Regions from separate parts of the Cellulomonas sp. C5510 genome, predicted to be linked through region 1. Evidence: predicted binding sites of a transcription regulator. Region 1 holds the regulator's gene; the other holds the start of a gene.
The links. The regulator HspR, encoded in region 1, represses chaperone genes until heat shock. The targets are predictions, from matches to a motif close to AAGTTGAGTCNNNNNGACTCAACTT.
Positions count from the first base shown of each region.

Region 2: clpB (ATP-dependent chaperone ClpB) is a predicted target of HspR. The motif match lies at 2,063-2,087, and genes of this name have one in related genera.

Region 1 covers NZ_CP081862.1:3,830,029-3,846,000, forward strand. The annotation lists gene K5O09_RS17505 (hypothetical protein) at 1-92, shown strand, start outside; gene K5O09_RS17510 (hypothetical protein) at 176-391, shown strand; gene K5O09_RS17515 (sugar O-acetyltransferase) at 421-1,023, opposite strand; gene K5O09_RS17520 (PadR family transcriptional regulator) at 1,153-1,515, shown strand; gene K5O09_RS17525 (hypothetical protein) at 1,508-2,263, shown strand; gene nrdF (class 1b ribonucleoside-diphosphate reductase subunit beta) at 2,337-3,311, opposite strand; gene nrdE (class 1b ribonucleoside-diphosphate reductase subunit alpha) at 3,448-5,619, opposite strand; gene nrdI (class Ib ribonucleoside-diphosphate reductase assembly flavoprotein NrdI) at 5,589-6,005, opposite strand; gene nrdH (glutaredoxin-like protein NrdH) at 6,096-6,341, opposite strand; gene K5O09_RS17550 (threonine/serine exporter ThrE family protein) at 7,060-9,099, opposite strand; gene K5O09_RS17555 (heat shock protein transcriptional repressor HspR) at 9,179-9,622, opposite strand; gene K5O09_RS17560 (DnaJ C-terminal domain-containing protein) at 9,691-10,695, opposite strand; gene K5O09_RS17565 (nucleotide exchange factor GrpE) at 10,799-11,425, opposite strand; gene dnaK (molecular chaperone DnaK) at 11,422-13,287, opposite strand; gene K5O09_RS17575 (M15 family metallopeptidase) at 13,709-14,419, opposite strand; gene K5O09_RS17580 (TetR/AcrR family transcriptional regulator) at 14,586-15,149, opposite strand; gene K5O09_RS17585 (sugar O-acetyltransferase) at 15,151-15,759, opposite strand; gene K5O09_RS17590 (MFS transporter) at 15,850-15,972, shown strand, end outside.
Region 2 covers NZ_CP081862.1:3,524,668-3,540,639, forward strand. The annotation lists gene clpB (ATP-dependent chaperone ClpB) at 1-1,986, opposite strand, end outside; gene K5O09_RS16250 (glycosyltransferase family 2 protein) at 2,651-4,303, shown strand; gene K5O09_RS16255 (glycoside hydrolase family 26 protein) at 4,296-6,086, shown strand; gene K5O09_RS16260 (UDP-glucose/GDP-mannose dehydrogenase family protein) at 6,281-7,546, shown strand; gene K5O09_RS16265 (VOC family protein) at 7,697-8,476, shown strand; gene trmB (tRNA (guanosine(46)-N7)-methyltransferase TrmB) at 8,531-9,316, shown strand; gene cydC (thiol reductant ABC exporter subunit CydC) at 9,333-11,072, opposite strand; gene K5O09_RS16280 (ABC transporter ATP-binding protein/permease) at 11,069-12,850, opposite strand; gene K5O09_RS16285 (HtaA domain-containing protein) at 13,249-15,972, opposite strand, start outside.

The sequences.
Region 1 (15,972 bases):
TGCACACCGTGCTGGGGACCGGCGGGACGTGCGGCGTCGCCCTCCCCTCGCAGCTGGGCGACGGCACCACGGGGGAGCCGGAGCGCCGCTGACCCCGAGCGGCGCCGGGGCCCGGTCGCGCGTACGGTGAGAGCGTTCCAGGACTCGACGCCGCACGCACAGAGGAGTGACCGGCATGAGCACCTCAGATCCGCACGAGCGCACGGGCGCGGCCATCCCCACGTCGCCGGGTCACCGGGCGAGCCCCGGGCCGAACCCCGACGACATCAACCAGGGGCAGGAGCACGAGGGCCACGGCGACGAGGGGCCTTCCGCGCACGACGACCCCGACGCGCCGGCGGCCTCGCCGACCACCCCCGGGCCCGACCCGGACGACCTGCGCGACCGCTGACGGCCGCACCGGCGGCACGGTGCCCGAGGTCAGCCCTCCGGCACGAGCGGGCGCACGACGCGCGCCGGGTTGCCGGCCACGACCACGTCCGGCGGCACGTCCTTCGTCACGACCGACCCGGCACCGACCACCGACCGCGCGCCGATGGTGACGCCCGGGCAGACCACGACGCTGCCGCCCAGCCACACGCCGTCCTCGATCGTGATCGGGGACACCCGCTCCCATCCCTGCGGGCGCAGCTCGGGGTCGAGCACGTGCGTCGGCGTGTACAGGCGGACGCTCGGGCCGATCAGCACGTCCGCACCGATCCGGATCTCGCCGCCGCCCAGGGTCAGGAAGTCCGCGTTGACGAACGTCCGGTCCCCGAGGTGCAGCCGGTGCCCGTAGTCGAGGTAGAACGGCGGCCGGAAGTCGACCCCCTCTCCGACCGTGCCCAGCAGCTCGCGGAACAGCGTCTCGGCCGCGGGCCGGTCCTCGTCGTACAGCGCCGTGATCCGGCGGCACGTGCGCTGCGTGCTGGTCGTCATGTCCGCCAGCTCGGGCCCGGACCGGTAGCGGTACCAGTCGCCGGCCACCATCTTGTCGTACTCCGTGCGGCCGTCCGCGAGCGCCGTCGCCAGGTCGAGCTCCACCCTCAGGTCCTCCTTCGTCGTGTGGGGCGAGTGTCCCAGACCGCGCCGGCGGGCAGCCGGGACCCCGGGTCCGCCGCCGGGCCTGGCTAGTAGGTTGTCTGCCCATCTAGTCAGCCGTACGATCTAGACGTGACCGACGACCGCGAGTGGCCCGGCGAGTGGCTGCGGGGCGTGCTGCCGCAGGCGGTGCTGCGCGTGCTCGACGACGGCCCGACGTACGGGTACGCCATCGCCACCCGCCTCGCCGAGGCCGGGATCGGCGAGATCAAGGGCGGCACGCTCTACCCCCTGCTCGGCCGCCTCGAAGCCGCCGGCCACGTGACCGTCGAGTGGCGCGCCGGTGAGGGCGGCCCCGGACGCAAGTACTACGAGATCAGCCCGGAGGGGCGCCGCCACCTGCTCGACCTGGTGGCGCGCTGGACGCGCTTCGCGGCGGTCGTCGACGCCCACCTGGCCGCACCCGCCCCCGGAGGAGAGGACCCCCGTGCCTGACACCCGCCACCCGACCGACGCCCAGCAGATCGCGTCCGCCGTCGACCCGGGCTGGGTCGACGCGTTCGTCCTCGAGGCGCGGCTGCGCGACGTCCCGGGTGAGCGCATCGGCGACGCGCTCGCCGAGATCGACGCCCACTGCCGGGACAGCGGCGAACCCGCGCACGTCGCCTTCGGCGACCCCGCCGCCTACGCCCGGACGGTCGCCGAGACGTTCCCCACCCCGCGTCCCCGGTGGTGGCCGCACCTCGCGCCGCTGGCCGTCGAGCTCGCCGGCATGACCACCGTCATCACGGCGGTCGGCGAGATCGCCCGTGGCGGCGACGTCACGCTCACCTGGGGCCACCTGGCGATGCTGGCGGTCGTGGCCGCCGGGTGCGGGCTCCTCGCCCGGGGCGCGGACCGCCTGCTGGAGCTGATCGTCCGCAGGCCGCTCGTCGCCGCGGTGGCCGTCGGCGCCGGCGTCACCGCTGCGCTCGTCCCGTCGGCGCTGCTGCTGCGCATCGAGGCGCCGATCGCGCACCTGCCCGCGCCCGCGGCCCTGGGCGCCGGCCTGCTGCTGCTCGCCACCGGCGTCGGGGCGGACGTGGTCCTCGGGCGTCGCGGCCGGACCGCCGACCCCGTGGTCGGCCCGCGCGAGGAGGCGGCCCCGCAGCGCGTGAGCATGCTGCTGCCGTGGACGGTGCTGGCGTGGACCGCCATCGGCTCCGTGGTCGTCGCCGTCATCGGGGCCGGGTCCGGGGGCTGAGGTCCCTCCGCACGACGACGGCGGACGCCGGAGGTCCGGCGTCCGCCGTCGTCGCGCGCGGGTCAGGCCGGGATCAGAAGTCCCAGTCCTCGTCCTCGGTGTTCACGGCCTTGCCGATGACGTACGAGGAGCCCGACCCGGAGAAGAAGTCGTGGTTCTCGTCGGCGTTCGGCGACAGGGCGGCGAGGATCGCGGCGTTCACGTCCGTCTCGTCGCGCGGGAACAGCGCCTCGTAGCCCAGGTTCATCAGGGCCTTGTTGGCGTTGTAGCGCAGGAACTTCTTGACGTCCTCGGTGAGGCCCAGGGGGTCGTACAGGTCCTGGGTGTACTCCACCTCGTTGTCGTACAGCTCGAACAGCAGCTCGAACGTGTAGTCCTTGAGCTCCTGGCGCTCCGCCTCCGTGAGCTTCTCCAGACCCTTCTGGAACTTGTAGCCGATGTAGTAGCCGTGCACCGCCTCGTCGCGGATGATCAGGCGGATCAGGTCGGCCGTGTTGGTGAGCTTGGCCCGCGAGGACCAGTACATCGGCGCGTAGAAGCCGGAGTAGAACAGGAACGACTCGAGCATCGTCGAGGCGACCTTGCGCTTCAGCGGGTCGTCGCCCCGGTAGTAGTTGAGGACGATCTCGGCCTTGCGCTGCAGGTTCGGGTTCTCCTCCGACCAGCGGAACGCCTCGTCGATCTCCCGCGTGGAGATGAGGGTCGAGAAGATCGAGGAGTAGGAGCGGGCGTGCACCGACTCCATGAACGCGATGTTGGTGTACACCGCCTCCTCGTGCGGGGTCAGGGCGTCGGGGATCAGCGAGACCGCGCCGACCGTGCCCTGGATGGTGTCGAGCAGCGTCAGACCCGTGAACACCCGGGTGGTCATCTGCTTCTCGGTCTCCGTGAGCGTCGCCCACGACTGGATGTCGTTGGACAGCGGCACCTTCTCCGGCAGCCAGAAGTTGCCCGTGAGCCGGTCCCAGACCTCGAGGTCCTTGTCGTCCTCGAGCCGGTTCCAGTTGATCGCCTGCACGCGGTCGATCAACTTCAGCTTCTCCGCCATCACTGCTCCATCGTCGTGTCGTGGTTCGCCGCGCCGACCGCGGCTGCGGGCCGGGGCCCGCGACGTCCTGCTCCCCATCCTGCACCCCGGGACCGACGCGCCGGCCGGGCCCGCAGGCACGGCCGGCGCCGGTCGCTCAGAGCATGCAGGACACGCAGCCCTCGACCTCGGTGCCCTCGAGCGCCATCTGCCGCAGGCGGATGTAGTAGAGCGTCTTGATGCCCTTGCGCCAGGCGTAGATCTGGGCCCGGTTGATGTCGCGCGTGGTGGCGGTGTCCTTGAAGAACAGCGTCAGCGACAGGCCCTGGTCCACGTGCTGCGTGGCCTCGGCGTACGTGTCGATGATCTTCTCGTAGCCGATCTCGTACGCGTCCTGGTAGTAGTCCAGGTTCTCGTTGGTCATGAACGGCGCGGGGTAGTAGACCCGGCCGATCTTGCCCTCCTTGCGGATCTCGATCTTCGACACGATCGGGTGGATCGAGGAGGTCGAGTTGTTGATGTACGAGATGGAGCCCGTCGGCGGGACCGCCTGGAGGTTCTGGTTGTAGAGCCCGTGCTCGCGCACCGACTCCGCCAGCGCCCGCCAGTCGTCCTGCGTCGGGATGTGCACGCCGGCCGTCGCGAACAGCTCCCGTACCCGGGCGGTGCGCGGCTCCCACGTGCCCTCGACGTACTTGGCGAAGTACTCGCCGGACGCGTACGTCGAGTCCTCGAAGCCGAGGAACGCCTGGCCGCGCTCCTTCGCCAGCAGGTTCGACGCCCGGATCGCGTGGTACGCCACCGTGTAGAAGTAGATGTTCGTGAAGTCGAGGCCCTCGTCGGACCCGTAGTAGATGTGCTCGCGCGCCAGGTAGCCGTGCAGGTTCATCTGCCCGAGGCCGATGGCGTGCCCGCCGCGGTTCGCCTTCTTCACGGACGGCACCGACTCGATGTCCGTCTGGTCCGACACCGCGGTCAGCGCGCGGATCGCGGTCTCGACCGAGCGGCCGAAGTCCGGGGAGTCCATCGCCAGCGCGATGTTCATCGAGCCGAGGTTGCAGGAGATGTCCCGGCCGACCTCGGCGTAGGACAGGTCCTCGTTGAAGGTCGACGGCGTCGACACCTGCAGGATCTCCGAGCACAGGTTCGAGTGCGTGATCTTGCCCTTGATCGGGTTCGCGCGGTTCGCCGTGTCCTCGAACAGGATGTACGGGTAGCCGGACTCGAACTGCAGCTCGGCGAGCGTCTGGAAGAAGTCGCGGGCGTTGATCTTCTTCTTGCGGATCTCGCCGTTGTCGACCATCTCGCGGTACTTCTCGGAGACGTTGACGTCCGCGAACGGCACCCCGTAGACGCGCTCGACGTCGTACGGCGAGAACAGGTACATGTCCTCGTTGTTCTTCGCGAGCTCGAACGTGATGTCCGGGATGACGACGCCCAACGACAGGGTCTTGATGCGGATCTTCTCGTCCGCGTTCTCCCGCTTGGTGTCGAGGAACCGCATGATGTCGGGGTGGTGCGCGTGCAGGTACACCGCGCCGGCGCCCTGGCGCGCACCCAGCTGGTTCGCGTACGAGAACGAGTCCTCGAGCAGCTTCATCACGGGGATGACGCCGGAGCTCTGGTTCTCGATGTGCTTGATGGGCGCGCCGTGCTCGCGGATGTTCGACAGCAGCAGCGCCACGCCGCCGCCGCGCTTCGACAGCTGCAGGGCGGAGTTGATGCCGCGCGCGATCGACTCCATGTTGTCCTCGATGCGCAGCAGGAAGCAGGACACGGGCTCGCCGCGCTGCGCCTTGCCGAGGTTGAGGAACGTCGGCGTGGCCGGCTGGAACCGGCCGGAGATGATCTCGTCGACGAGCTGCAGGGCGAACGTCTCGTCACCGGCCGCCAGCGTCAGCGACACCATCGCGACGCGGTCCTCGAACCGCTCGAGGTACCGCTTGCCGTCGAACGTCTTCAGCGTGTACGAGGTGTAGTACTTGAACGCGCCGAGGAACGTCTGGAACCGGAACTTCTTCGAGTACGCGTGCTTGAAGAGCCGCTTGATGAACTCGTGGTCGTACTGGGCCAGGACCTCGGCCTCGTAGTACTTGTTCGTGACCAGGTAGTCCAGCTTCTCCTCGAGGTCGTGGAAGAAGACGGTGTTCTGGTTGACGTGCTGCAGGAAGTACTGCCGCGCCGCCTCCCGGTCCTTGTCGAACTGGATCTCGCCGTTCGGCCCGTACAGGTTCAGCATCGCGTTGAGCGAGTGGTAGTCCATCTCGGGCGTGATGGTGACGACCTGCGTGCCGTCGGTCAGGCCGGCATCCGTGACTGTCGCTGCCAAAATCGTCCCCATCCCTCTCGGACGCGCGTGACGTCCTCGGTCGTTCCCATGAGCTCGAAGGCGTACAGGTACGGGACCTGGCACTTCGCGGCGATGATGTCCCCGGCGATGCAGTAGGCAGCGCCGAAGTTGGTGTTCCCCGCCGCGATGACGCCGCGGATGAGGGAACGGTTCGATGCGTCGTTGAGGAACTTCACGACCTGCCGCGGGACCGCGCCGCCCTCGTTGCCGCCCCCGTACGTCGGGACCACCAGCACGTAGGGGTCGGTGACGCGGAGGAACGGCTCCGTCGGGCGGAGCGGGATGCGCGCGGCGTCGATGTCCAGCTTGTCGACGAATCGGCGGGTGTTCTCCGAGACGCTGGAGAAGTAGACCAGTGAGCTCATGGCTCGTCGATCCCCCTCGCCCCGGTCGGATCGTGGATCGTGCAGGGTCGCGGCCGGGCCGCCCGGGTCAGCGGGCGGCGGGCGGCGACGTCAGGCGACGGAGACCGCGGCGCGGTCGGCGATCGCCTTGATCTGGTCGGGGCGGTAGCCCGACCAGTGGTGGCCGTCCGCCACGACGACGGGCGCCTGCAGGTGGCCGAGCGACATGACGTAGTCACGGGCGTCGGCGTCCTCGGTGATGTCGACGACCTCGTACTCCAGCCCGGCCTTGTCCAGGGCGCGGTACGTCGCGTTGCACTGGACGCACGACGGCTTGCTGTAGACGGTGATGGTCATCGTGTCTCCCCGGTGTGAAGGCCTCGCTGGTACGTGCGCCCCCGCGCCCGCCCCGCACTGCTGGTGCTCGTCCTGGGCCGCGTCGGCGGGTCTCCCGGGTGGCCGGGGCCCGCGTCGAGCGGCGAGTTAGAACACTACACCTAGTGGTGCGCCCGGCAAGGGACCACAAGTGCTGGTGTTACACGCGTGTCGTTCTCCACAGGCTGTGCACGGAGCCGTGGTGTCCGGCTTCATCCACAGGTTACGACCGACCACTGACACACAGCCCGCCGGGCGGCGACCCGCGGGACCTGCTGCGTCGTCCACAGGGACCCCTTCGTCGTCCCCAGTCCACCCACACCGGGGTCCACCTGTGGACGACGCGCCGCGGACCTGCCGCGGACGTGATCCGCGTCCGGCGTGTCGCGCCCGCCGGCGTGTCGCGGGTCCCCGCCGACCCCCGCGCGACGCCCTCCACCCCCACCCCCGCACCCGTTCGGATCCCCCCGACCCGACACACCCGGCGTGTCCGCGCGAACGGATCCGATCACCATCACAGCCACCGGGGCGCCGGGTGCCGCGGTGCCCGAGTGCGGCGGCGCCGGAGCGCCGGAGCGCCAGAGGGCCAGAGGGCCGGGGTGCCGGGGTGCCGGGCGGCCGGGGCGCCGGGTGCCGCGGTGCCCGAGTGCCGCGGTGCCGGTGCCCACGTGCCCCGGGCCGCTCGTGCGCCGCGCGCGCGTCAGACCCGAGGCGCCTCAGGGTCGGCCGGCGTCTCCGGGGCGCCCGGGGCGTGGTCGGGGCCGTCCGCGGGGTACCGGTGGTCCGTCCGGGCCGCCGCGCGCGGTGCCACGGGTCCCTCGCCGCCGACGGGCACCCGCCGTCCCACGACGGCTGTGCCGGGCAGGCCGTCGCCGCCGCGCCGGTGCGGCAGGCCGGGCATCGCCCGCGACGCCGACAGCCCGAGCAGCACACCGAGGGCGATCCCGAGCATGGTGGCCGCCGTCGACACGAGGGTGGACAGCGCGCCGCTCCCGCCGTCGAGCAGGGTCGCGACGCCGACCAGGCCGAGGGCACCGGGCACGAGCATCCAGAACGCCGGCAGGAACGACACGAGTGGCGACGGGCCGGACGGGAACCGCGCGACGGCGAGCGCCACGGGCGTCATGACGAGCGCGCCCACGAACGCCGACAGCACCCCGCCGAGCAGTGTCCCGCCGACCACCTGCGCCCCGTAGGCCACCGCGAGCACCAGGACGACCCAGCCGGTGGTCCGCGGCCGACCGCACCGGAACACGACGGTCCCGACGCCGAACAGCACGACGCCCGCCCACGGTGCGAGCGGCCCGAGCGGCTGGGACGACGCCGTGAGGTCCAGCTCGGGGACTCCGACGAGGGCTCCGGCACTGACGATCCCGCCGGCCAGGAGGGCGAGCTGCATGGTCCCGGCGGCGAGCCGCCCGCCGCCGGACAGCATCTGGCCGGCCGCGAGCTCGATCACCCCGGTGGTCAGGAGACCGCCGGGCAGGAACAGCGCGAGCGGCGCGACGACGGACGGCAGCACGCCGAGCCCGGGCACGACGCGGGCGAGCAGGAGCACGGCGAGCGCCACCCCGAACGCCGCGGCGATCGTGAGCGCCACCTGGGGACCGCTGGACAGCGGCGGGACGGCGAGCTGCACCGCCCCGACGGCCACGCCCAGCCCGCCCGCCACGAGCAGGTCCACCCAGGACCCGCCCAGCAGCGCGGCGAGGCCGACGGACAGCAGCAGGTAGCCGGCGAGCCGGGCCACGGGCCCGAACGGCCGCGGCGCGACGCGCAGGTCCGCGATCCGGTCGACCAGCGCCCCCGGGGCCGCGGGTGCGGCGGCGTCCGCGGGCGCGGCGGCGTCGCGCAGCACGTCGGCCAGGTCGTCCACCTGGTACAGGTCGAGCGGACGGCGACCCGTCGACACCGCGGCGGTGGCGACCGTCGACCCCTGCGGCACCGACACCAGCAGCGCCGTGGGGAGCACGACCGTCTCCGCGCCGGGGACGCCGTGCGCCGCGGCGATGTCGTCGAGCGTCTCGGCGACCGAGGACACCGTGTGCCCGGCGTCGATCATCGCCTCGCCGGCGGTGACCATCAGGCGCAGGACATCCTCCGGGCCCGGGGCTCCGCCCGTGGGAGCCACCGACGGCGGCGAGGACGACGCGGAGCCCGCCGCCGGGCCGCGGTGTGCGGCAGCTGCGGCCGCCGCAGCCCGCCGGCGCGCCGAGAGCACCACGACCGCGACGGCCCCCGCCAGGACGACCGCCAGCGCGCCGAGCAGCTGCCCCCACGGCGTGGCGGCCGTCGTGACCGCGGGCGGCGTGGCGGGGCGCCGTCCGGGCGCGGGCTGCTCGTCGTCCGTCCCGGATCCTTCGGGGACGACGGACGTCGGCGAGGGCGAGGGCCCCGGCGACCCCGGCGTGCTCGGGCTTGGCTGCGGTGCGGGTGCCTGGGTCGGCGTCGGCGTCGCCTCCGGCTCCCCGGACGGGCTGGGGTCGGGCGTCGGCGCGGGCGCGGAGGTCGGCGCGGGGGTCGACGTGGGCTCGGGCGTCGGGACGGGCTCGGGTGCCGCGGCGTCGCCGCCCGACCCGCCGCCCGCGGCGGTACCGTCCGCCGTGCCGCCGGCGGCTCCGCTCCCGACCGCCGCACCGCCTCCTCCGTCGACGGTCGCCGCCGCTGCGGGCCCGGGCCCGAGCACCGTCAGGACCGCCACGAGCAGCGCGGCGCCCGCCGCCGGGGTCCTGCCTCGCATGGTGCCCGCCTCGTCCGTCCAGCCCGTCGCCTGCCACCGTAGGCGACCTCGCCCGGACCGCGCCGGGTGACGTCGCGCGTCAGCGCCCGGACGGCCGCCAGAGCACGATCGCCCCGCGCGCCCCGGCGGCTCGCGGGTCCTCGGCGGAGGCGGCGGACCGGCGCTGGCTGCGTCCGAGCGGTCCCATCGCCACAACGTCGCCGGAGGGGTGTGCGGTGAACACGCGCCGTCCGGGCTCGGCGAAGGCCCGCAGGTACTCGACCTGCCGGCGCAGCCGCTCGACCTCGGACTCGAGCTCGAGGATGCGCTTGATGCCGGCGAGGTTGACACCCTCCTCCTGGGAGAGCCGCTGCACCTCGCGCAGCGTGGCGATGTCCCGCAGGGAGTACCGCCGCCCCCGGCCGCGCGTGCGACCGGGCTGCACGAGGCCGAGCCGGTCGTACTGCCGGAGGGTCTGCGGGTGCATGCCGGCGAGCTCGGCGGCGACCGAGATCACGTAGACCTGCGCGTCCTCCGAGACCATCCCCACCACCTCCTGCCGTCGGGCGCCGGACACCGGGGACCGTCAGGCCCCGGGCGCCCGGCGGTGCCTCACTCCTGGGCGCGCGCCAGCAGCTCGGCGCGCGGGTCCTCGCCGGACGTCGCGATGCCGAACGCCTGCACGGCCTCCTTCGCGGCGGCGTTGAGCCGCTGCGGGACGACCACCTGCACGGTGACCAGCAGGTCTCCCGTGCCGGACGTCGTGGTGACGCCGCGACCCTTGACGCGCAGCGTGCGACCCGACGGCGTGCCGGCCGGGATCTTCAGCCGCACCGTGCCGCCGTCGAGCGTCGGCACGGGCACCTCGGCGCCGAGCGCGGCCTCGTCGAACGCGACCGGCAGCGTGACGCGCAGGTTGTTGCCGTCCAGCGCGAACACCGGGTGCGGCGTGACCCGCACGGTGACCTCGAGGTCGCCGGGGGGCGCCCCGTGCTCACCGGGCCGGCCCTTGCCGCGCAGCCGGATCTTCTGCCCGTCCCGGACGCCGGCGGGGATCCGCGCCTTGACGGTGCGGCCCTCGACGCCGAGCGCGACGGTCGAGCCCTCGACGGCCTGCCGGAACGGCAGGGTGGTCACCGCGGACAGGTCGGCGCCGCGCCGCGCGGCGCGGGTCTGGCCGAAGCCTCCGCCGCCGCCGAACAGCCCGCCGAGCAGGTCCTCGAACCCGCCGGCACCGCCCGCACCGCCCGCGGCACCACCGCCGCCCTGCGGGAACCGCACGCGTGAGCCACCGCCGGTGAACACACCGCCGAACAGGTCCTCGAACCCGCCCGCCTGCGCGCTGCCGGGGTCGCCCGCACCCGCGCGGAACCGCGCGCCGCCGGCCATGGCCCTCAGCTGGTCGTACTGCTGCCGCTGCTCGGGGTCGGACAGCACGGCGTACGCCTCGCCGACCTCCTTGAACTTCGCCTCCGCGACCGCGTCCCCGGGGTTGTGGTCCGGGTGCATGGTGCGGGCGAGCTTGCGGTACGCCTTCTTGATCGCGGCCGCGTCGGCGTCCTTGGGGACGCCCAGCACGGCGTAGAAGTCCTTCTCCAGCCAGTCCTGCCCGCTCACGACGCCTCCCTCCGCTCTGCTCCACCGGTCCTGGCCCGCGTCAGGGCCCGGGCCGGGCGGGACCCGGCCGCGCGGTCACGCGGCCGGGCCCTCATCCTGCTCGTCACGCCTCCGGGTCGACGACCGCCACCCGGGCGGCGCGGATGATGCGCTCGCCCATGCGGTAGCCCGGCTGCAGCACCTGCTGCACGGTCGGCTCGGAGACGTCTGCCGAGTGCCCGTGCATGAGCGCCTCGTGCACCGTGGGGTCGAACGGCTCCCCGGCCGCGCCGTACCGCTCGATGCCGAACCGCCCGAGGGTGCCCTCGAGCTTCTCCGCGATCGACGCGAACGGCCCGACCAGGTCGCCGTGCTGGCGCGCCAGCTCGATGTCGTCGAGCACGCTGATGAGCGCCTCGGCGACGGACGCCACGCCCTGGTCGCGGGCCGTGAGGGCCTCGGACTTCGACCGCTTGACGTACGCCGAGTACTGCTGCTCGAGGTTGTAGTAGTCGGCGTTCCGGCGCTGGAGCTCGTCCAGCCGCTCGGCCGCCAGCTTCTGCGCCTCCACCAGCCCCTCCAGCATCACGGTCTCCTCGGCTGCGGTCGCGGCGTCCTCCGCCTCGGCCAGCACCGCCTCCTCGGGCGTCGGCTCGCGCAGCTCGCCCGTCTCCGGGTCGATGCGGCGCTTGTCGGTCACGCGCGGGGCGTCCTCCGGGTCACGCCCCTGCGGGGTGGGCTCGTCCGTCACTTCTTCTCGCTCTCGTCGTCGACGATCTCGGCGTCCACCACGTCGTCGTCCTGCGCCGACGCGCCGGAGCCCGCCGCGCCGTCCGCCGGGGCGTCGCCCGCGGGCGCCTGCTGGTTCGCCGAGTACAGCGCCTCGCCGATCTTCTGGCTGGCGGTCACCAGGGCCGCCTGCTTCGCGGTGACCTCGGCCAGGTCGTCGCCCTCGAGCGCCTTCTTCAGGTCGCCGACGGCGGACGTCACCTCGGTCTTCACGTCGTCGGACAGCTTGTCGTCGTTGTCGGCGAGCAGCTTCTCCGTGGAGTAGACGAGCTGCTCCGCGGAGTTGCGGGTCTCGGCCTCCTCGCGGCGCTTCTTGTCCTCGGCGGCGTGCGCCTCGGCCTCCTTGACCATGCGGTCGATCTCGTCCTTCGGCAGGCCGGAGCCGCCGGAGATCGTCATCGACTGCTCCTTGCCGGTGCCGCGGTCCTTGGCGGACACGTGCACGATGCCGTTCGCGTCGATGTCGAAGGTGACCTCGATCTGCGGGACGCCGCGCGGCGCCGGCGCGATGCCGGTCAGCTCGAACGTGCCGAGCGGCTTGTTGTCCCGCGCGAACTCGCGCTCGCCCTGGAACACCTGGATCAGCACGGACGGCTGGTTGTCCTCGGCGGTCGAGAAGATCTCGCTGCGCTTGGTCGGGATGGCCGTGTTGCGCTCGATGAGCTTGGTCATCACGCCGCCCTTGGTCTCGATGCCGAGGGACAGCGGGGTCACGTCGATCAGGAGGACGTCCTTGCGGTCGCCCTTGATGACACCGGCCTGCAGCGCGGCACCGACGGCCACGACCTCGTCCGGGTTGACGCCCTTGTTGGGCTCCTTGCCGCCGGTCAGCTCGCGCACGACGTCGGCCACAGCCGGCATGCGGGTGGAGCCGCCGACGAGCACCACGTGGTCGATGTCCGAGACCTTGATGCCCGCGTCGCGGATGACCGCGTGGAACGGCGCCTTGGTCCGCTCGAGCAGGTCGGCCGTCATCTGCTGGAACTGCGCCCGGGTGAGCTTCTCGTCCAGGTGGATGGGGCCGTTCTCGCTCATCGAGAGGTACTGCAGGCTGATGTTGGTGCTGGTCGCGGACGACAGCTCCTTCTTGGCCTGCTCGGAGGCCTCGCGCAGGCGCTGGACGGCGATCTTGTCCTTGGACAGGTCGACACCGGTCGAGTTCTTGACCTGGCCGACCAGCCAGTCGACGATCCGGTTGTCCCAGTCGTCGCCGCCGAGGCGGTTGTCGCCGGAGGTCGCGCGGACCTCGATGGTCGAGAAGTCGTCGTCCTTGCCCACCTCGAGCAGGGAGACGTCGAACGTGCCGCCGCCGAGGTCGAAGACGAGGATCAGCTCGTCCTCCTTGCCCTTCTCCAGGCCGTAGGCCAGGGCCGCCGCGGTGGGCTCGTTGACGATGCGCAGGACGTTGAGGCCGGCGATCTGGCCCGCGTCCTTCGTCGCCTGGCGCTCGGCGTCGTTGAAGTAGGCCGGGACGGTGATGACCGCGTCGGTGACCGGCTCGCCCAGGTACTCCTCGGCGTCGCGCTTCAGCTTGCCGAGCACGCGGGCGGAGATCTCCTGCGCGGTGTACGTCTTGTCGTCGATCTCGGTCGTCCAGTCCGTGCCCATGTGGCGCTTGACGGACGCGATGGTGCGGTCGACGTTCGTGACGGCCTGCCGCTTGGCGACCTCACCGACGAGGACCTCGCCGGTCTTGGAGAACGCGACGACCGACGGGGTCGTGCGGGCGCCCTCCGCGTTGGCGATGACCGTGGGCTCCCCGCCCTCGAGGACGGCCACCACGGAGTTGGTGGTGCCCAGGTCGATGCCGACTGCTCGTGCCATGTCTGTCGCTCCTTCGTCGTGCTGCGTGGGTCCGGCGCCGCGCACCCCGGAGCGGGGCCGGTCGCCTTGAGCCTGCTGCGCTCAAGTCTGCGTCGCTCCGGGCGCTGTGGCAACTCGGCGCGGGCGAACTTGAGTCCATCTGGCTCAACCCTGGACGGCGGCGGAGCATTCCGCTGCCGCGGCAGATGAGGGCCGACCAGGAAGGACGGCGTCGTCCCCCGGACCGGGCCTCGTCCGGAGACGTCGAGCTCGACCTCGAGGACCTGGTGGCCGGCGTCGTCCCAGCGCTCCGCGAGTGCGCGATCGCGATGGCCCTGTTCATCGACGAGATCAGGACTCCGACGGCACGGTGCCCCTCATGACGGACTGCATCCAGCGGCGTGGCGCGACGCTGGAGGGACCCGCCCCCGCTGGCGCGCGCTCAGCCGCGCAGCCGCGCCGCGACCTCCGCCACCACGTCCGGGTCCCCGACGATCTCCAGGTGCATCTCGTCCGGCCGGTCGGCGTAGTCGCCGCCCCAGGCGACCGCGGGCGCGACGTCCGCGAGGATCGCCCGGATCGCCGCGACCTGCTCGTCCGTGAACGTGCCGCGCACGCCCAGCGGGTGCAGGGGGGCGTTGAGGTCGATGGCCGTGGCGGAGGCGTGGTTGGACAGCGTCGTCCCGCCGCGGACCGGGCGGTGGGCCCAGCCCCAGGAGGCGTCGGGGTCGACGGGCTCGACCTCGGCGTCGAACCGCTCCGCGACGTACCCGAGGACGGTGGCGACGTCGCCGCCCAGGACACGGCCCGTCACCCAGGGCAGCCGCACGAGGCGGGGGTCGTCGCCGGACGTGATCTCGGGCCAGCCGTTCTGCGACGTGCCGGCACTGCGGTCGCCTCCCGGCGCGAGGGCCTGGAGCGCGAGCGCCGCGGCGACGGCTACCGCCACGACTGCGAGCACCAGGGCGACGGCGTGCCGCCGGGGACGGGAGGGACGGGAGGGACGGGAGGCGCGGACTCGCCGGGCCGCGTGACCGGGGTGGGCCGGCCGGGACCCGGAGTCCGCGTACGCGGCCGGGTGGGCGTGGGGGGCCGGGTGGGCGCGGGGGGCCGGGAGGGCGTGAGGGGCGGGGGTGCCGGTCAGGGTCGTCATGCCCTCGACGCTAGGAAGCGGCGACCCCCCGGGACATCGGCTCCCGGGCCGGTCCCGGCGGCCGCGCCGCACCACCGAAGGGTCCGGTCACGTCACCCCGCAGGGGGAGCCGGACCCGCCCGGACGACCGAGGGGATGCCGCCGGGGGTGGGTGCCGGGGGCGCGGTCACGGCGCCCGGGTCACCAGCGCGACCGCGCGCTCCACCTCGGCGATGCCGTGCGGCTCCGTGTCCAGCGCCCGGTGGATCGACAGGCCCTCGATGAGGGCGTCCAGCAGCCGGGCGGTCGGCGGGTCGAAGTGCCGCTCGAGCGCGGCGCGGCTGCGGGCCATCCAGGCGTGGGTCAGGCGCCGGTACCGGGGGTCGCGGGCGGCCAGCGTGTAGAGCTCGTGGGTGAGGACGAGCTCGCGGGGGTCGGTGAGCACGTCCGAGCCGATGAGGTGGACGACGGCGGCGCGCGCCTCGTCGAGGGTCGCGGCGCCCGCCATCGCGGCCTCGAACCGGTCGCTGACGCGCGTCGCGAACCGCTCGAACGCCTCGTGCAGCAAGGCGTCGACGTCGGCGAAGTGGTACGTGATCGACCCGAGCGGGACGTCCGCGGCGGCCGCGATGCGACGGGTCGAGGTGCCCGCGACGCCCTCCGCGCCGATGACCTCCAGGCACGTCTCGACGATGCGGTCGCGCCGGTCGGGGTCGTGCCGGCGCCTGCGGGGCTGCCCGGCGGCGGCCACCTCAGACCTGCTCGCCGGGCTCGTCGAGGCGCCGCACCACGCGCGCCGGGTTCCCGACGGCCACGACGCCCGCCGGCAGGTCCCGCGTGACGACGGCACCGGCCCCGACCACCGTGTCGTCCCCGATGGTCACCCCGGGGCAGACGATGACGCCGCCGCCCAGCCAGACGTTGTCCCCGAGCGTGATCGGCTCGGCGGCCTCGAGCTTGTCGCGCCGCGGCTGCGGGTCGAGGGGGTGCGTGGGGGTCAGGAGCTGCACGTCCGGGCCGATCTGGCAGTCCTCGCCGATGGTGATCGTCGCGACGTCGAGCGCCGTCAGGCCGGAGTTCACGAACGTCCGGGCGCCCACGTGGAGGTTCTCCCCGTAGTCGACGGCGAGCGGCGGCTTGATGAACGCGCCCTCGCCGAGCGAGCCGAGCAGGTCCGTCAGCACGCGGCGGGCGCGGGCGTCGTCGGCCGCGATCACGGCCAGCCGGTACTCCTCGACCAGGACGGTCGCCCGGCGCGCGATGCGCTCGCTCTCCGGGTCGTCCGCGATGTACAGGTCACCGGCGAGCATCCGCTCGCGGTTGGTGCGCGGGTCGCCGGCGAAGTAGTCGCGATCGCTCATGTGTACGAGCGTACACATCGTGTGTACGCTCGACGACGCACCCCGCCCGCGGGCGCCGACGCCGGCACCCGGACCCACCGCCGGAGCCCCATGCCCGCCTCCCCTGCAGCACCCTCAGCAGCCGTCGTGACGCCGGTCGCCCGGCGCGCCCGCGTCGCCGTCTCGATGGTGTTCCTGGTCAACGCCGTGCTGTACGCGAACCTCGTGCCGCGG
Region 2 (15,972 bases), 310 kb from region 1:
GCCGACGTACCCCGGGGGCGCACCGATGAGGCGCGCGACGGAGTGCCGCTCGGCGTACTCGGACATGTCGATCCGGACCATGGCGCGCTCGTCGTCGAACAGGAAGTCCGCGAGCGCCTTGGCGAGCTCGGTCTTGCCGACGCCCGTCGGGCCGAGGAACAGGAACGACCCGGTGGGCCGGTCGGGGTCGGCGATGCCCGCGCGGGACCGGCGGACGGCGTCGGAGACGGCCGCCACCGCGGCACGCTGGCCGATGAGGCGCTCGCCGATGACCTCCTCCATGCGCAGGAGCTTGGCGGTCTCGCCCTCCAGCAGGCGCCCGGCGGGGATGCCGGTCCACGCGGCGACGACCTCGGCGATCTCGTCCGGGCCGACCTTGTCCGCGATCATCGGTGCCTCGACGCCACCGGTCCCCTCGGCGCGCTCCCGCTCCTCGGCGGCGGCGATCTCCTGCTCGACGGCCGGGATCTCGCCGTACTGGAGCCGGGCGGCCCCGGCGAGGTCGCCCTCGCGCAGCAGGCGGTCCGCGGTCGAGCGCAGCTCGTCCAGGCGGGCCTTGAGGTCACCGACCAGGTTGTGGCCGGCCTTCTCCTTCTCCCAGCGCGCGGTCAGCCCGGCGAGCTCCTCGCGGCGGTCCGCCAGGTCGGCGCGCAGCTTCTCGAGCCGCTCGCGGGAGGCCGGGTCGTCCGCCTCGGACAGCACGACCTCCTCCATCTCCAGGCGCGTGACGGCGCGCTGCAGCTCGTCGATCTCGACGGGGGACGAGTCGAGCTCCATGCGGAGGCGGGACGCGGCCTCGTCCACCAGGTCGATGGCCTTGTCGGGGAGCTGCCGGCCCGTGATGTAGCGGTCGGACAGCGCCGCGGCGGCGACCAGGGCGGCGTCGGAGATCGTCACCTTGTGGTGCGCCTCGTAGCGCTCCTTGAGGCCGCGCAGGATCGCGACCGTGTCCTCCACGGACGGCTCGCCGACGAACACCTGCTGGAACCGGCGCTCCAGGGCGGGGTCCTTCTCGATCCGCTCGCGGTACTCGTCGAGCGTCGTGGCGCCGACGAGGCGCAGCTCGCCGCGGGCCAGCATCGGCTTGAGCATGTTGCCCGCGTCCATCGCGCCCTCGCCCCCGGCGCCCGCGCCGACGACGGTGTGCAGCTCGTCGATGAAGGTGACGACCTCGCCCTCGGACGACGTGATCTCCTCCAGGACGGCCTTGAGCCGCTCCTCGAACTCGCCGCGGTACTTCGCCCCGGCGACCATCGCCGCGAGGTCGAGCGAGACCAGGCGCTTGCCGCGCAGCGACTCCGGCACGTCGCCGGCCACGATGCGCTGGGCGAGGCCCTCGACGACGGCCGTCTTGCCGACGCCGGGCTCGCCGATCAGCACCGGGTTGTTCTTGGTCCGGCGGGACAGCACCTGGATGACACGGCGGATCTCGGCGTCGCGGCCGATGACCGGGTCGAGCTTGCCGTCGCGGGCGCGCTGCGTCAGGTCGACGCCGTACTGCTCGAGCGCCTTGTACGTCCCCTCGGGGTTCGGGCTCGTCACGCGCGCCGACCCGCGGACCGAGGGCAGCGCGGCGGCCAGCGCGTCGCGGGAGGCCCCCTGGGCGCGCAGGGCGTCGGCCACGCCGGTCTGCCCGGCGGCCAGGCCGAGCAGCAGGTGCTCGGTGGACACGTAGTCGTCCCCGAGCGTGCGGGCCTCGGCGGAGGCGGCCTCGATCGCGGTCGCGGTGGCGCGGGAGGCGGTCGGCTGCGCGACCGAGGACCCGCTCGCGGCGGGCAGGCCGACGAGGATCGCGCGCACGGCGCGGCCGAGCGCCTGGCGGTCGGCACCGACCGCGTCGAGCAGCCCGTTCGCGACCCCGCCCTCCTGGGCGAGCAGCGCGTTCAGCAGGTGGGCCGGCTCGAGCTGGGGGTTCCCCGCGGCGGACGCCTGCTGGATGGCGTCGCCGATGGCCTCCTGCGACTTGGTGGTGAGCTTCGCGTCCAACGTTCCCCTCCGTGCGTGGCGTCCGGACGACCCGGGCAGGTCGCCGCGTGCAGATCCGTCCGGTGCAACCCGGATGAAGTTGAGCCTATTCCGCTCAACTCTGTGCGTCGAGCGGTCACCGACGCCCGGCGCAGGCCTGCACCGGACCCGGCACGGGCGCGGCGGCACCGGCGGCGCGGCGTCTCGTGACCCCTGTCATCTCATGTCATGACGCTGACAGCCGTCAGAGGACGTTGTGACGACGTTCACGCCACGGTCGTCCGCGGGTCGTCCGGCCGACGCGGTCGCCACCGGTCGCGACCAGGACGTCCACCGGTCGTCCGGAAGATCCGCGATGTCGGATCTGCCGGACCTCTGATCTGCGCATTTCGGGACATACCGGCCGATCGATGCGTGATCCACATCACATTCGAGGGCCGAATGCGGTCGCGCGAGTTGCGTTCGGCCGCCGCAGCGCCACAGGCTGGTTCCACGCCCCGAGGGGCACCCTCCGACTCACGGAACGACCCCGACGCCACGTCGCCACCCGTCCGAACGGGTGACTCCCGTCACGCCCAGCCGCCGTCCCCAGTCACAGCCGAGGCCTCCCCGCCCCCGCTGCCCCCGTCCCTCCGCCGCGTCACCGTCGCCGCTGGCTCCACACCCTCCAGCGCCGAGGTGAGCGATGTTCATCTTCATCCTGCAGATCCGGCACATGCTCGACGACCAGGCCGAGCTGTACCTCTTCACCGTGTTCTCCGCCCTGGTGTGGGCGCTCTGGCTGCTCAAGGTCGGCCTGTCCCGTCGGTACCGCCCGTGGTTCGCGGAGCACCACGAGACCACCAGCGTCGTCGTCCCCGTCGTCGACGAGCCGCTCGACCTGTTCCGGGACGTGCTGACGCGCGTGACCGAGCAGCACCCCGACGAGGTCATCGTCGTCATCAACGGCAGGCCCAACCCCGGTCTCGAGCAGGTCTGCGAGGAGTTCGCACCGCTCGTCCGGTGGGTCCACACCCCGATCCCGGGCAAGCGCAACGCCGTGAAGATCGGCACCGAGCTCTCGCGCCACGACGTCACCGTCCTGCTCGACTCGGACACGGTCTGGACGCCCGGCACGCTGTCGGAGCTGCTCAAGCCCTTCGCCGACCCCAACGTCGGAGGCGTGACGACGCGGCAGCGCATCCTCGAACCCACGCGCTCCTGGATCACCCGCTGGGCCGACTGGCTCGAGAACTCGCGCTCGCTCTACTCGATGCCCGCGCAGTCCGTCCTCGGCCAGGTCGGCTGCCTGCCCGGTCGCACCATCGCGTTCCGCCGGCACATCCTCATGGAGGTCATGCACGACTTCATGACCCAGCGGTTCATGGGCGTGTTCCTGGAGGTGTCCGACGACCGCACGCTGACCAACCTCACGCTCAAGCAGGGCTACCGGACGGTCTACCAGCACACCAGCCTCGTCTACACCGACGCCCCGCTCCAGGTGAAGAAGCTGTTCAAGCAGCAGCTCCGCTGGGCGCGCGGCAGCCAGTACAACACCCTGCGGATGCTGCCGTGGATGCTCGGGCACGCCCCGGTGCTCGCCGTGTTCTTCCTGGCGGACATCGTGCTGCCGTTCCTCCTGGTCGGCACCATCGCGGGCTGGGTCTACCGGGCCGTCAGCGGCACCGGGGTCAACCTCTACGAGGCCATGCTGGAGACCTACGGCGCGCAGGCGGGCTGGTTCTGGGTCATCGCCCTGATGGTCGTGTCGTCGGTGCTGTCCATGGCGATCCGGCAGATCCGGCACCTGCAGGAGGTCCCGAGCGACTTCTTCCGGCTCCCGGTCTTCATCATCGTCTCGACGTTCTTCCTCATGCCGGTGCGGCTGCTCGGGTTCCTGCGCATGGCGCACGCGTCCGGGTGGGGCACGCGTGCCGGTGCCTACGCCGGCGGCGACCCCGGTACCGCCGAGGACGACGGCGACCACCGCCCGTCGCTCGAGGCGGAGCTCGGCCTGATGTCGCAGCCGGCGCCCGTCGACGTGGTGGACCGGGGCGGGCTGCCCACCCAGCGCGACCACGGTTCCGGTCCGGGCGCCCCGGTGCCCGCCGTCGCCGGTCACGGCGGTCTGCTCGCCGAGGCCGACGCGACGACCCCGCTCACCGCCGTCGCCGCACCGGCACCCGCACGGCACGCCGCCCCGTCGGCGGCGCCCACGGCCGCGCCGGTCGCGGCCGGCCGGCGCGAGGCACGTGCCACCCCGCCCGCACCCGCCCGCCGGCGGCTCAACCCGCTCGCGGCGATCCCGTACGGCATCGCCGTGGTCCTGTTCGCCCTGGAGGCGCTGCTCTATGTCTGACGCACCGACCACCCCCGCCGCGTCCTCGGGCGCCGCCTGGTGGGCACCGACCATGGGCCGGATGACCGTCCGCGCCCGCCTCGCCACCGCGGCCGTCGTCGCCGGCCTGCTCGCCGTGACGCTCGTGGTGTGGAACACGCCCGCCGTGTCCTCGCTCGTGGGCGCCGACGAGTCGGACGCCGCCGAGCCCACCGCCGCCGAGCTCGCGCTCCAGCGGCGCAACGCCGAGCTCGAGGCGCAGCTCGAGACCAGCCGCTCGCAGTCCGACGCCCTGCGCGACGTGCTGTCCGACGAGCAGGCCGCCCGCAAGAAGGGCGAGCAGGACCGCGCCGCCGCCCAGGCCGAGCGGGACGCCCAGGGCGACTCCGCCGACGGCGGCTCCGGCTCGGGGGGCTCGTCGCGCTCCGGGTCGTCGGGGTCGTCGGGGTCGTCCGGCTCGTCGGGTCGCTCCGGCGGGAGCGCAGCAGCCGGCGGGGCCGCGGCCGCGCCGGCCTCCGGGCCCGCGGGCGAGCAGCCCGCCAACCCCGCGGCACCCCGGCCGGAGAACCCCGCCGCTCCGCCGGAGAAGCCCACCAAGCCGACCGCCCCGAGCCGTGCCGCGCTGCTCGACCCGGACGAGCGCTACGTCGGGATGTACACCGAGCAGGCGCCGTTCAACTGGGCGACGTTCGACGACGCCGCGCAGGACATCGGCCGTACGCAGGACATGGTCGGGTACTTCGGGGGCTGGGACGAGGACTTCCGCGCCAACGCGGTGACCCGCGCCTGGGAGCGCGGGATGCTGCCGATGCTCACGTGGGAGTCCCGGCCGATCGGGTCGAAGAACGACGTGGTCGAGGAGCCGGAGTACAGCCTGCCGACGATCATCGACGGCGGCTTCGACGCCTACCTCACGCAGTACGCCCGCGACGTCGCGGCCACCGGGTTGCCGCTGGCGATCCGCCTCGACCACGAGATGAACGGCGTCTGGTACCCGTGGTCCGAGCAGACCGGGTCCGGGGCGCCGATCAACGGCAACGGCGTCGGGGACTACGTGCGCATGTGGCAGCACGTGCACGACATCTTCGAGGCCAACGGCGCCAACGACTACGTGATCTGGGTGTGGGCGCCGAACATCGTCAACAACCTCCCCACCGCGAACCAGTCCGCGGCGTTCCTCGAGGCCCTGTACCCCGGCGACGACTACGTCGACTGGGTCGGCGTCTCCGGCTACCAGCGACCGCCCTACAAGGACGAGAACGACTCGACGTTCTCCTACACGTTCGACCGGACGCTCGACCAGCTCCGCTCGATCACCGACAAGAAGATCCTGCTCGCCGAGGTCGGCGCCTCCGAGATCGGCGGCACCAAGCCCGCGTGGGTGCGGTCGTTCTTCGAGGGGTTCGACCCCGGGCGCAACGACGACGTGATCGGCTTCGCCTGGTTCAACCTCGCCGTCACCACGTACGTGGACGGCCAGCTCGCGACGAACGACTGGCGCGTGGACTCCCGGGCCAACAGCCTCGAGGCGTTCCGGACCGGGATCGCCGACCCGGCGCGCCGGTTCGGCGGCGAACCGACCGCCGCGGCGGCGTCCGCCACGGCGTCACCCGACGCACCACCCCGGACCGCGACCGCGGAGCCGGCGGCGACGCCCTCGCCGACCGCGGAGCCGGAGCCCGGCCCCACCCCGGAGCCGACCACCCGGCCCGAGCCGACCACCGGGCCTGCGCCGACCCCCGGGCCCGAGCCGGCACCGGAGCCCACGCCCAGCAGCACGCCCGCCCCGGCGGCGACCCCGTGACCCGCCGCACCGCCCGCACCCGCCCGCAGCGCCCCACCGTGAGGAGCACCGCCATGCACGAGTCCGCCCTCTCCGCCGCCGCCCTCTCCGCCGCCACCGACGCCGACGGCCTGCCCGCCGAGCCCGCCGGCGACTCCCCGCTGCGCATCAGCGTCTTCGGCACCGGGTACCTCGGTGCCACCCACGCGGTCGCCATGGCCGAGCTCGGGTTCGAGGTGCTGGGCGCCGACACCGACCCCGGCAAGGTCGAGGCGCTGGCCGCCGGCAAGGTGCCGTTCTACGAGCCCGGGCTCGACCCGCTGCTCGAGAAGCACCTTGCGACCGGGCGCCTGCGGTTCACCACCGACCTGGCCGCCGCCGCGGCGTGGGGCGACGTGCACTTCATCTGCGTCGGCACCCCGCAGATGCGCACCAGCCACGCGGCGAACCTCGCCTACGTGGAGTCCGCCGCCACGACGATCGCCCGCAACCTCACGCGCCCGGCGCTGATCGTCGGCAAGTCGACCGTCCCGGTCGGCACCGCCGCCCGGCTGCGCACGCTCGTGTCCGAGGAGGCCCCCGCCGGTGTGCCGGTCGAGCTGGTGTGGAACCCGGAGTTCCTGCGCGAGGGCAAGGCCGTCGAGGACACGCTGCACCCGGACCGCATCGTGCTCGGCGGGCCGTCCGCCCGGGCCGAGGCCACGCTGCGGCAGGTCTACGCCGGGCCGGTCGCCGAGGGCACGCCCGTCGTCGTCACGGACCTGCCGACCGCGGAGCTCGTGAAGGTCAGCGCGAACGCGTTCCTCGCCACCAAGATCTCGTTCATCAACGCGATCTCCTCCGTGTGCGAGGCGGCGGGGGCCGACGTCACCGTGCTGGCGGACGCGCTCGGCCACGACGTGCGCATCGGCCGCCAGTTCCTCGACGCCGGGCTCGGGTTCGGCGGCGGCTGCCTGCCGAAGGACATCCGCGCCCTCATGCACCGGGCGAACGAGCTCGGGGCGTACCGGGCGTCCGCCCTGCTGCAGCAGGTCGACGAGATCAACATGGGCCAGCGCGAGCGGGTGCTGGACATGACCGTGCAGGCCTGCGGCGGCTCCGTCCTCAACCGCCGGATCGGCGTGCTGGGCGCGGCGTTCAAGCCCCACACCGACGACGTGCGGGACTCGCCCGCCCTCAACGTCGCGGCGGCGCTGCACCTGCGCGGCGCCCAGGTCACCGTGTACGACCCGGAGGCCGGGGACACCGCCCGGCGGTCGTTCCCGACGCTGTCCTACGCCACCTCGGTGGACGAGGCCGTCGAGGGCACGGACGTCGTGCTGGTGCTCACCGAGTGGGACCAGTTCGTGCAGGCCGACGCCGGGCACCTCGCCGGGCTCACCTCGACGCCGCGCGTCATCGACGCCCGCGGCAAGCTCGACCCCGCGCGGTGGCGCGGTGCCGGCTGGGAGTTCGCCGGCCTCGGGCGGACCGCCGCCTGACGGGCGGGGTCCGGCGGGGGCGCCCCGGCGGCCGCGGCGCGGGAGGGCGCGCCGGGCCGCCGGGGCGCCCGTCGCGCGTGTGGGCGCCGGCTGCTTCGATGGTCCCGTCGGGGCGACGCCGCGCCGCCCCCGAGCCTCGCGGAGGACGACATGAGCGTGCACGAGCGGCCCTGGGCGGACGGCACCCCCTGCTGGGCGCAGCTGACGGTCCCCGACCTCGAGGCGGGGCGCCGGTTCTACGGCGACCTGCTCGGCTGGACGTTCGACGTCGGCCCGGCCGGGACGGGCTTCTACAGCCAGGGCCTCGTGGGCGGACGGCCCGCGGCGGCGCTGGGCGGCGTCATGCCGGGCGGCGAGGACGAGCCGGTCGCGTGGCTGACCTTCCTCGCGGCGGCGGACGCCGCCGCCACCCAGGAGCGGGCCGTGGCGGCGGGCGCCCGGGTGCAGGTGCCGGTGGCGCCCGTCATGGACTTCGGCTCGATGGCGGTGCTGACGGACCCCGCGGGGGCGACCGTCGCGCTCTGGCAGGCCGGCCGGACCCTCGGGGCGACCGTCGTGAACGAACCCGGCGCGATGATCTGGAACGAGCACCTGTCGGCGCGCCCCGCCGAGGCCCGCGCGTTCTACCGGGCGGTGTTCGGCTACGGGGTCACCGACATGGGCGCGCCCGGCTTCGGCTACACGACCGTCGAGGTCGACGGCCGCGCCGTCGGCGGCATCGGGGGCGGCGCCGACGCCGCGTCCTGGGAGGTGTACTTCGCCGTGACGGACACGGACGCGGCGACCGAGCGGGCCGTGCGGCTCGGCGGCGCCGTCGTGTCCCCGGCCTCGGACACGCCGTACGGGCGGCTCGCCGGGGTCACGGGACCGTTCGGGGAGCGGTTCTGGCTCATGTCGACCGACGAGGAGCCCAGCGCGCCCGCCGCGTGAGGGCCGCCGACCCGCGGGACGCCACGTCCGGCGGGCGCGGCTACCCTCGACGCCGTGCCGACCGATCCGACCCCGTCCTCCGCCGGGCCGCCCGCCGCGGACCGGGCGGCCGACGCGTTCCGGCAGGCGAAGAAGGTCGCCGGGCAGCCCGTGCGCACGTTCCACCCCCGCCGGGCGACGCTCGGGGAGCGGCGCGCGGACGCGCTCGAGCGGCTCTGGCCCCGGTACGGCGTCTCCGTGCACGACCCGGTGCTCGGCCTGCCGCCCACGACGGCCGCGGGGGCCCTCGACGCCCCCGCGCTGTTCGGCCGCACCGCCCCGCTGGTCCTGGAGATCGGCTCCGGCATGGGCGACGCCACGGCCGCGATGGCGGCCGCCGACCCCGACCGCGACTACCTCGCCGTCGAGGTGCACCTGCCCGGGGTCGCGAACCTGCTCGTGCTGCTGGAGGAGCAGGGCCTCACCAACGTCCGGGTGGCGCACGGCGACGCTCTCGACCTGGTACGCCGGGTCGTCGCGCCCGGGTCGCTCGCCGCGGTGCACGTGTTCTTCCCCGACCCGTGGCCGAAGGCCCGGCACCACAAGCGCCGGATCGTCGCGCCCGAGCACGTCGCGCTGCTGCGGAGCCGGCTGGCGATCGGCGGCGTGCTGCACTGCGCGACCGACTGGGAGCCGTACGCGGAGCAGATGCTGGACGTCGTCGCCGCCGACCCGGGCCTGACCAACGAGCTCGGCGGCTACGCCCCGCGGCCGGAGCACCGCCCGGTCACGCGGTTCGAGCGGCGGGCCCTCGCGGCCGGGCGGACCCCGCGGGACGTGGTCGCGACGCGCACGTCCTGAGCGCGGCCGGCCGGCCTCAGGTGCCGGGCCGCCCCAGGTGGACGACGCGGTCCGCGGTGCGGACCGCCCCCGGGCGGTGCGCGATCACGAGCACGGTGCGGCCCCGAGCCGCCTCGGCGAGCGCGTCCTGGATCTCCGCCTCCGTGGCCACGTCCAGCTGGCTGGTCGCCTCGTCCAGCACCAGCACGGGCGCGTCGAGCAGCAGCGCGCGGGCGATCGCCACGCGCTGGCGCTGCCCACCGGACAGCCGCTCGCCCATCTCGCCGACCCGGGTGGCGTAGCCGTCGGGCATCGCGACGATCGCGTCGTGCAGCGCCGCCCGGCGGCACGCGTCCTCGAGCTGCTCATCGGTGGCGTCGGGCGCCGCGAGCCGGAGGTTGGCCGCGAGGGTGTCGTTGAACAGGTAGGTGCTCTGCCCGACGACGGCGACGTGCCGCCGCAGGTCCTCCAGCGCGACGTCCCGCACGTCGACCCCGCCGAGCAGCACCCGCCCCTCGTCCGGGTCCCACGCGCGGGTGAGCAGGTTGACCAGCGTCGACTTGCCGGAGCCCGACGACCCGACGACGGCCGTGGTGGCGCCGGCGGGCACGTGCAGGTCCACGCCGTCGAGCACCCGGCGCCGCGGCGCCTGTGGGACACCGTCGGCGTCGTCGTCCTGCGACGCGGGGTAGGCGAACGTCACGCCCTCGAACCGCACGTCGAGCGGCCCGTCCGGCAGCGGCACCGGGTGGGCGGGCGAGGTGGTGGCCGGCGGCGCGTCGGTGACCCGCCAGATGCGGCGCGCGGCGGCGAACGCCTGCTCGAGGTCCGGCGCCACGTCCTCCACGGCGAGCACGGGCGTGAAGACCGCGAGCGCCAGCACGACCGCGACGGCGTAGTCCGCCCAGGTCAGCGCGCCGGAGGACACGCGCGCCGCCCCGACGAGCGCCACCGTCGCGACCGCCGCGACCAGCAGCACCGCGTTCGCCGCGCGACGGCGGGCCGTCCAGGCCGCCAGCCCGTCGAGGCCCAGCCCGACGTCGTCCGCGAGCGCGCGCGCCTGGGCCCGCCGCCGCGTCTCCGCCCCGAACGCCAGCACCTCGCGGACGCCCTGGAGCGACTCGGTGACGAGCTGGGCGATCCGCCCCCGGGCGGCCCGCACGCGCGTCGCCGCGACGGCGCTGGGCTCGCGGCCCCACGCCGGGACGACCGCCCCGACGAGCACGAGGAACGGCAGCAGCACGAGCGCGAGCACCGGGTCGTACCGGACGGCCAGCACCACCAGGACGACCACCGGCACGACGACGGCGCTCACCGCGGGCACGAGCGTGTGCGCGAAGAACACCTCGACGCGGTCGACGTCCTTGGTCGCGCGGTTGACCAGGTCGCCGGTGCGGCGCGACAGGACGCCGGCGGGAGCCTGCGGCGCGAGCCGGTCGTAGAAGTCGACGCGCAGCATCGCGAGCGCCCGGAACGCCACGGCGTGGCCGGTCAGCTGCTCCAGGTAGCGGAGCACGCCCTTGAGCAGCGACAGCGCGACGAGCGTCCACACCGTCGGGGCGAGCGGGGCAGCGGGGTCGTCCGCCACCCGGGCGGCCCCGGCCGCCGCCACCGCGAGCAGGGCGATGCCGAGCAGCTGGCCGACCACCCGGCAGACCAGCGACGCCGCGAGCGGCGGCAGCACGGGGCGGCCGAACCGGACCAGCCGGCGGGAGATCGCGGCCCGGGACAGCGGGGCGGGCGCGGGGGCCGCGGCGGGGTCGAGCACGGTGCTCATCGGGTCGCCTCCGTGGCGTCGGCGCGGGCGGTTCCGGTCGTGCCGGTCGGGCCGGTCGTGCCGGGCGTCCCGGCCAGGCCGGACAGGTCCATCGCGCGGGCGTAGTACGAGTCGATGCCGCCGAGCCGGTCCGGCGGTCCCTGCTCGACCACCCGCCCCTCGGCGAGCACCAGCACCTCGTCCGCGCCGCGGACCGTGCTCAGCCGGTGCGCGACGACCAGCACGGTGCGCCCCTCGCCGGCGCGGTCGAGCGCCTCCACCAGGGCGGATTCCGAGGCGGCGTCCACCTGGCTGGTCGGCTCGTCGAGCAGCAGCACGGGGGCGTCCTTGAGCAGGGCGCGCGCCACCGCGAGCCGCTGCGCCTGGCCGCCGGACAGCGACAGGCCCCGCTCCCCGACCCGGGTCGCGAGCCCGTCCGGGAACCGCCGGACCTCGTCGGCCAGGTTGGCCTGCGCGAGCGCGTGCCACAGCGCCTCGTCGTCCGCGTCGGCGTCGGCGAGGCGCAGGTTGTCCGCGAGGGTTCCGGTGAACAGGTACGTCGACTGCGCGACCACGGCGGTCTGCGCGCGCACCCACGCGAGCGGCACGACCGTCGCGTCGTGCCCGCCCACCCGCACCACGCCGCTGCCGGGGCGCAGGTGCGCCTGCAGGAGGGCGGCCACCGTGCTCTTGCCCGACCCGGACGGGCCGATGAGCGCGACGCGCGCGCCCCGCGGGACGGTGAACGACACGTCGTCCAGCACCGGGGACCCGCCGGGGTACGCGAACGAGACGTGCTCGAGCGCGAGCGCCTCCGGGACCTCCGTGCCCGGGTCGGGGTCCGGCGCCGTGGCGGGCGTCGCCCAGCCGGCCGGCGCCTGCACGCCGGGGGCGTCGAGCGCCGCCGGCACCTGGTCGAGCACCGACTCGATCTCGCGCACCGCGGCCCGCCCGCCGAGCCCGACGTAGAAGAACTGGCCGACCCGGTCGAGCGGCTCCAGCAGCACCGTGGAGACGAGCACCACCGCCACGGCCTGCCCCGGGGTGATCGCGCCGTCCCGCAGCCGCAGCACCGCCAGCGCCGCCGCGGCCGTCACCATCACCAGCGAGAAGGAGGAGTCGATGACCAGCAGCACCAGCTGGTTGCGCGTGAGCAGGCGCATCACCATGCGGCGCAGCTGCTCGGCGGAGCGGGCGAGCTCCGCACCCTTGGCGGCCGCGCGGTTGAACGCGGTCGACGTGGGCAGCCCCTGGATCGCGTCGAGGAACTGCCCCGCGAACCGGCGCGCGGTCATCCGGTACTGCACGGAGACGCCGCGGAACGCCCGCTGGAAGCCGCCGACCACCAGCGGGATCGCGGGCAGGGCGAGCGCGAGCCAGCCCGCGACCACCCAGTCGACGGCCGCCCCGAGCAGCAGCAGCGCGACCACCGGGACCGTCATCGACGCGATGATCGGGTAGCGGAACGTCACCTCGTGGGACGCAGCCCGCTCGACGCCGTCGGTGGCGGTCGACACGAACCGGCCGGAGCGCTCCTGCGTGCGGAACGCGACACCGAGCCGCAGCGCCTGGTCGAGCAGCACGTCCCGGCGCACCGACTCCCGCGGGCCGACCGCGGCGAGGCTGGTCCGCGGGCCGGCGAACGCGGCCACCCCGAGGACGACGACCGCGGCCACGAGCACCGCCACGGCGGCGCCGGGCACGCCGTCACCGGTGCGCGCCGCGTCCAGCACGGCGCCGAGCGCGAGGTAGGCCGCGGTCGTGGCGGCGGCGGCCACCCACGTCAGGAGGGCCGGCACGAGCACGACCGCGCGGGGCGCGTCGGGGGTGCTCGGGGCACCGGCGGGGCGCTCGACCGGCGGACCGGCGGGACGGGGACCCGGGTGCCCGCCGGGGTGACCGCCCGGGCGGCCGGCGGCAGGCCCACCGGCTCCGCGGCCGGGGCGGGGGTGCCCGCCCGCGGGGGTTCCGGAGGGACCGGGGCGGCCGGCGGGACGGTGACCGGGCCGGCCGGTGGCGGGGCCCGGGTGCGGGGAGGTCATGCGGTGGTCCTCGGGGACGGCAGGGACAGGGGTGCGCCGCACACGGTGCCACGCGGCGACGCCGTGCGCGACACCGTGCGGCGTGGTGGCGGAGATGGGGTCCGGGGAGTGAGGCGGGGGTAGGGCGGCGCGCGCCGCCCCACCCCCGCGAGCCGTCAGGCCGTCAGGCCGTGGGCCCGGCGTCGACCACGGCGGACCGCCGCCGTCAGCAGGCCGCCGAACAGCAGCAGCGCGACGGCGTAGCCGACCGCGTCACCGGGCTCGGCACCCGTGGTGGCGAGGCTGCCGGAGGTCGCGTCGCACTCGACCTCGGCACCGAGCGGCAGCGTGAAGGCCACCGGGTCGAGCGCCTCGCCCGCCTGGTAGAACCCCTCGAACACGCCGGCGCCGGCCGCGGTCAGCGTGGCGGGCACGCCGGACCAGGCCACCTGTGCGGCCCCGCGGGACGCGGTGCCGGCGCCGAGGTCGAGCGTGGCCACCGCGACGCGGGACGACCCGGACGGCCCGGCGACCGTGAGGGTCAACGTGGCCGACGTGGCGCCCGTGAGCCGCACCTGCGGGTCGGAGAACGTCAGGTCGAGCTGCCCGCCGTGCCCCGTGAAGTGCACGCCCCCGGACCACGAGGCGGCACCGAGACCGGCGTCCGCGTTGTAGCGGCCGGTCCCGCCGGACCACGTCCACGGACCGGTGCCGGAGACGCCGTCCGCGGTGACCGAGCCCTGGGCGATCGGGCCGGTGACGTAGCTGCGGAACGACTCCCGCACGCCCCACGTCAGCGTGGCTCCCGAGACGGCCCGCGCGACGCACACCGGCGCCGCGGCCTCGACCGTGATCGGGAGCTCCAGCGTCTGCCCGGCGCCGACGAGGACGAGCGTGTGCGGCCCGGCCGGCGTCGAGGCGGGGATGGTCGCCGTGACCGTGACCGACCCGGCGGCGTCCGCCACCAGGCCGCCCGCGAGGAGCACCGGGTCGGAGTGCAGCTCGAGGCGGATACCCGTCTCGCCCGCCCCGAAGCCGTTCGCGGTCACCGTGACGGCACCGCCCGCGACGACCGAGCCGGCGGCGGACAGACCCTGGACCTCGCGCACCGGCGTGACCTCACCCGGGGGCGTGGGGGTCACCGGCGTGACGGGGACCGTCGGCGTGGTCGGCACGCCCGGGGTGCCGCAGGACGTCGCAGCACCCAGCGGGAGCGTGAACGACACGGGGTCGAGCGCCGCGCCGGCCGGGTAGAACCCGGCGAACGCCTCGCTGCCCGCGGCGGTCAGCGTGGCGGGGACGCCCGCCCACGCGAGGCGGGAGGCGTCGGACGCGGCCGTGCCCGCGGCCAGGTCGAGCGTCGCCAGCCGGACCCGCTGCGAGCCGTCCGGGGTGGTGACGGTCACCCGCAGGTCGGCCGTGCCGGCACCGGTGACGCGGACCTCCGGGCTGGCGAAGGTCAGGTCGAGCTCACCGCCGTGCCCCACGAAGCGCACGCCGCCGGACCAGGCGGCCGTCGCCAGCCCGTCCTCGTCGACCTGCCCGGAGCCCGCGGACCAGGTCCACGGGCCGGTTCCCGTCACGCCGGTGGCGGAGACGGTGCCGCCCGCGACCGGGCCGGTGATGTAGGTGCGGAAGGACGCGCGCACGCCCCAGTCCAGGGTGCCGCCCGTCACGGCGACGCACGTCGGGGCCGGCGTCCCGCCGCCGTTGTCACCGCCACCCGTGTCACCGCCACCCGTGTCACCGCCACCGGTGTCACCACCGCCCGTGTCGCCGCCACCGGTGTCACCACCGGAGCCGGCGAAGGCGATCGCGACGGCCTGCTCGTTCGCGGCCTGCGCGACGGAGGCTCCCACGGTGAACACCGCCAGCGTGCCGCCCTCGATCCGCTTCTCGTCCAGCGTCGCCTGGTCCACCTCGACGGTCCACGTGAAGTCCGCCGTGCCGTCGGGCTGCACGGTCCACCGCAGGTACGGCGGGGTGTCGTTCACCCCCTGCACCCAGCGGGTGTAGGCGCCGCTCCGCGCGGCGGACGGCGCGCCCTCCGACGGCCGCCACGACTCGGCGAGCCACCCGATCTGCGCGTACACGCCGGCGGGCTGGTTCAGCACCGGCGGGTGGGTGCCCAGGGCGCTGGTGTCGTAGCCCTCGCCGGTGACGGTGATCGTCGCCCCGTCGGGGTCGAGGCCCTCGGTCTGCGACACGCGCAGCGTCGGCGTGGCCGGCTCCGGCTCGGGTTCCGGCTCGGGCTCCGGCTCCGGCTCGGGCTCCGGGTCGACCGGGGGCGTCCCGCACCCGTCGAGCGCGGCGCCCGCGGGCAGCGTGAACGCCACCGGGTCGAGCGCCGTCCCCGCGCCGTAGAACCCGGCGAACGCGACCGCGCCGGCCTCCGTCAGAGTGGCGGGCACCCCGGACCAGGCGACCTGCGTCGCGTCCGTCGACGACGTGCCGCCCGCGAGGTCGAGCGTCGCGAGCTCCACCCGCGAGGGCTCGGCCGTCCCGGGGTCGACGGTCGTCGTGAGGGTCGCCGTCGTGGCACCCGTGACCGTGACCTCCGGCGCCGAGAACGTCAGGTCGAGCGCGCCGTCGTGCCCCTCGAAGCGCACCGACCCGCTCCCCCACGAGGCCGCCGCGAGGCCGTCCTCGCCGATCTCACCCGTGCCGCCGGACCACGTCCACGGCCCCGTCCCGGTGACGTCGGCCGGGGTGACGGAGCCGTGCGCGATCGGGCCGGAGATGTACGTCCGGAAGGACTCCTTCACCCCCCACTCGAACGTCGCACCGGCGATGCCGACGCAGCTCGGCGCACCGCCCGCGGGGTCGTCGGCTTCGGCGGCCCCGGCCGTCCCGGCGGCGAGCGTCGTGCCCGCCCCCACGACCAGCGCGACGACCGCGCT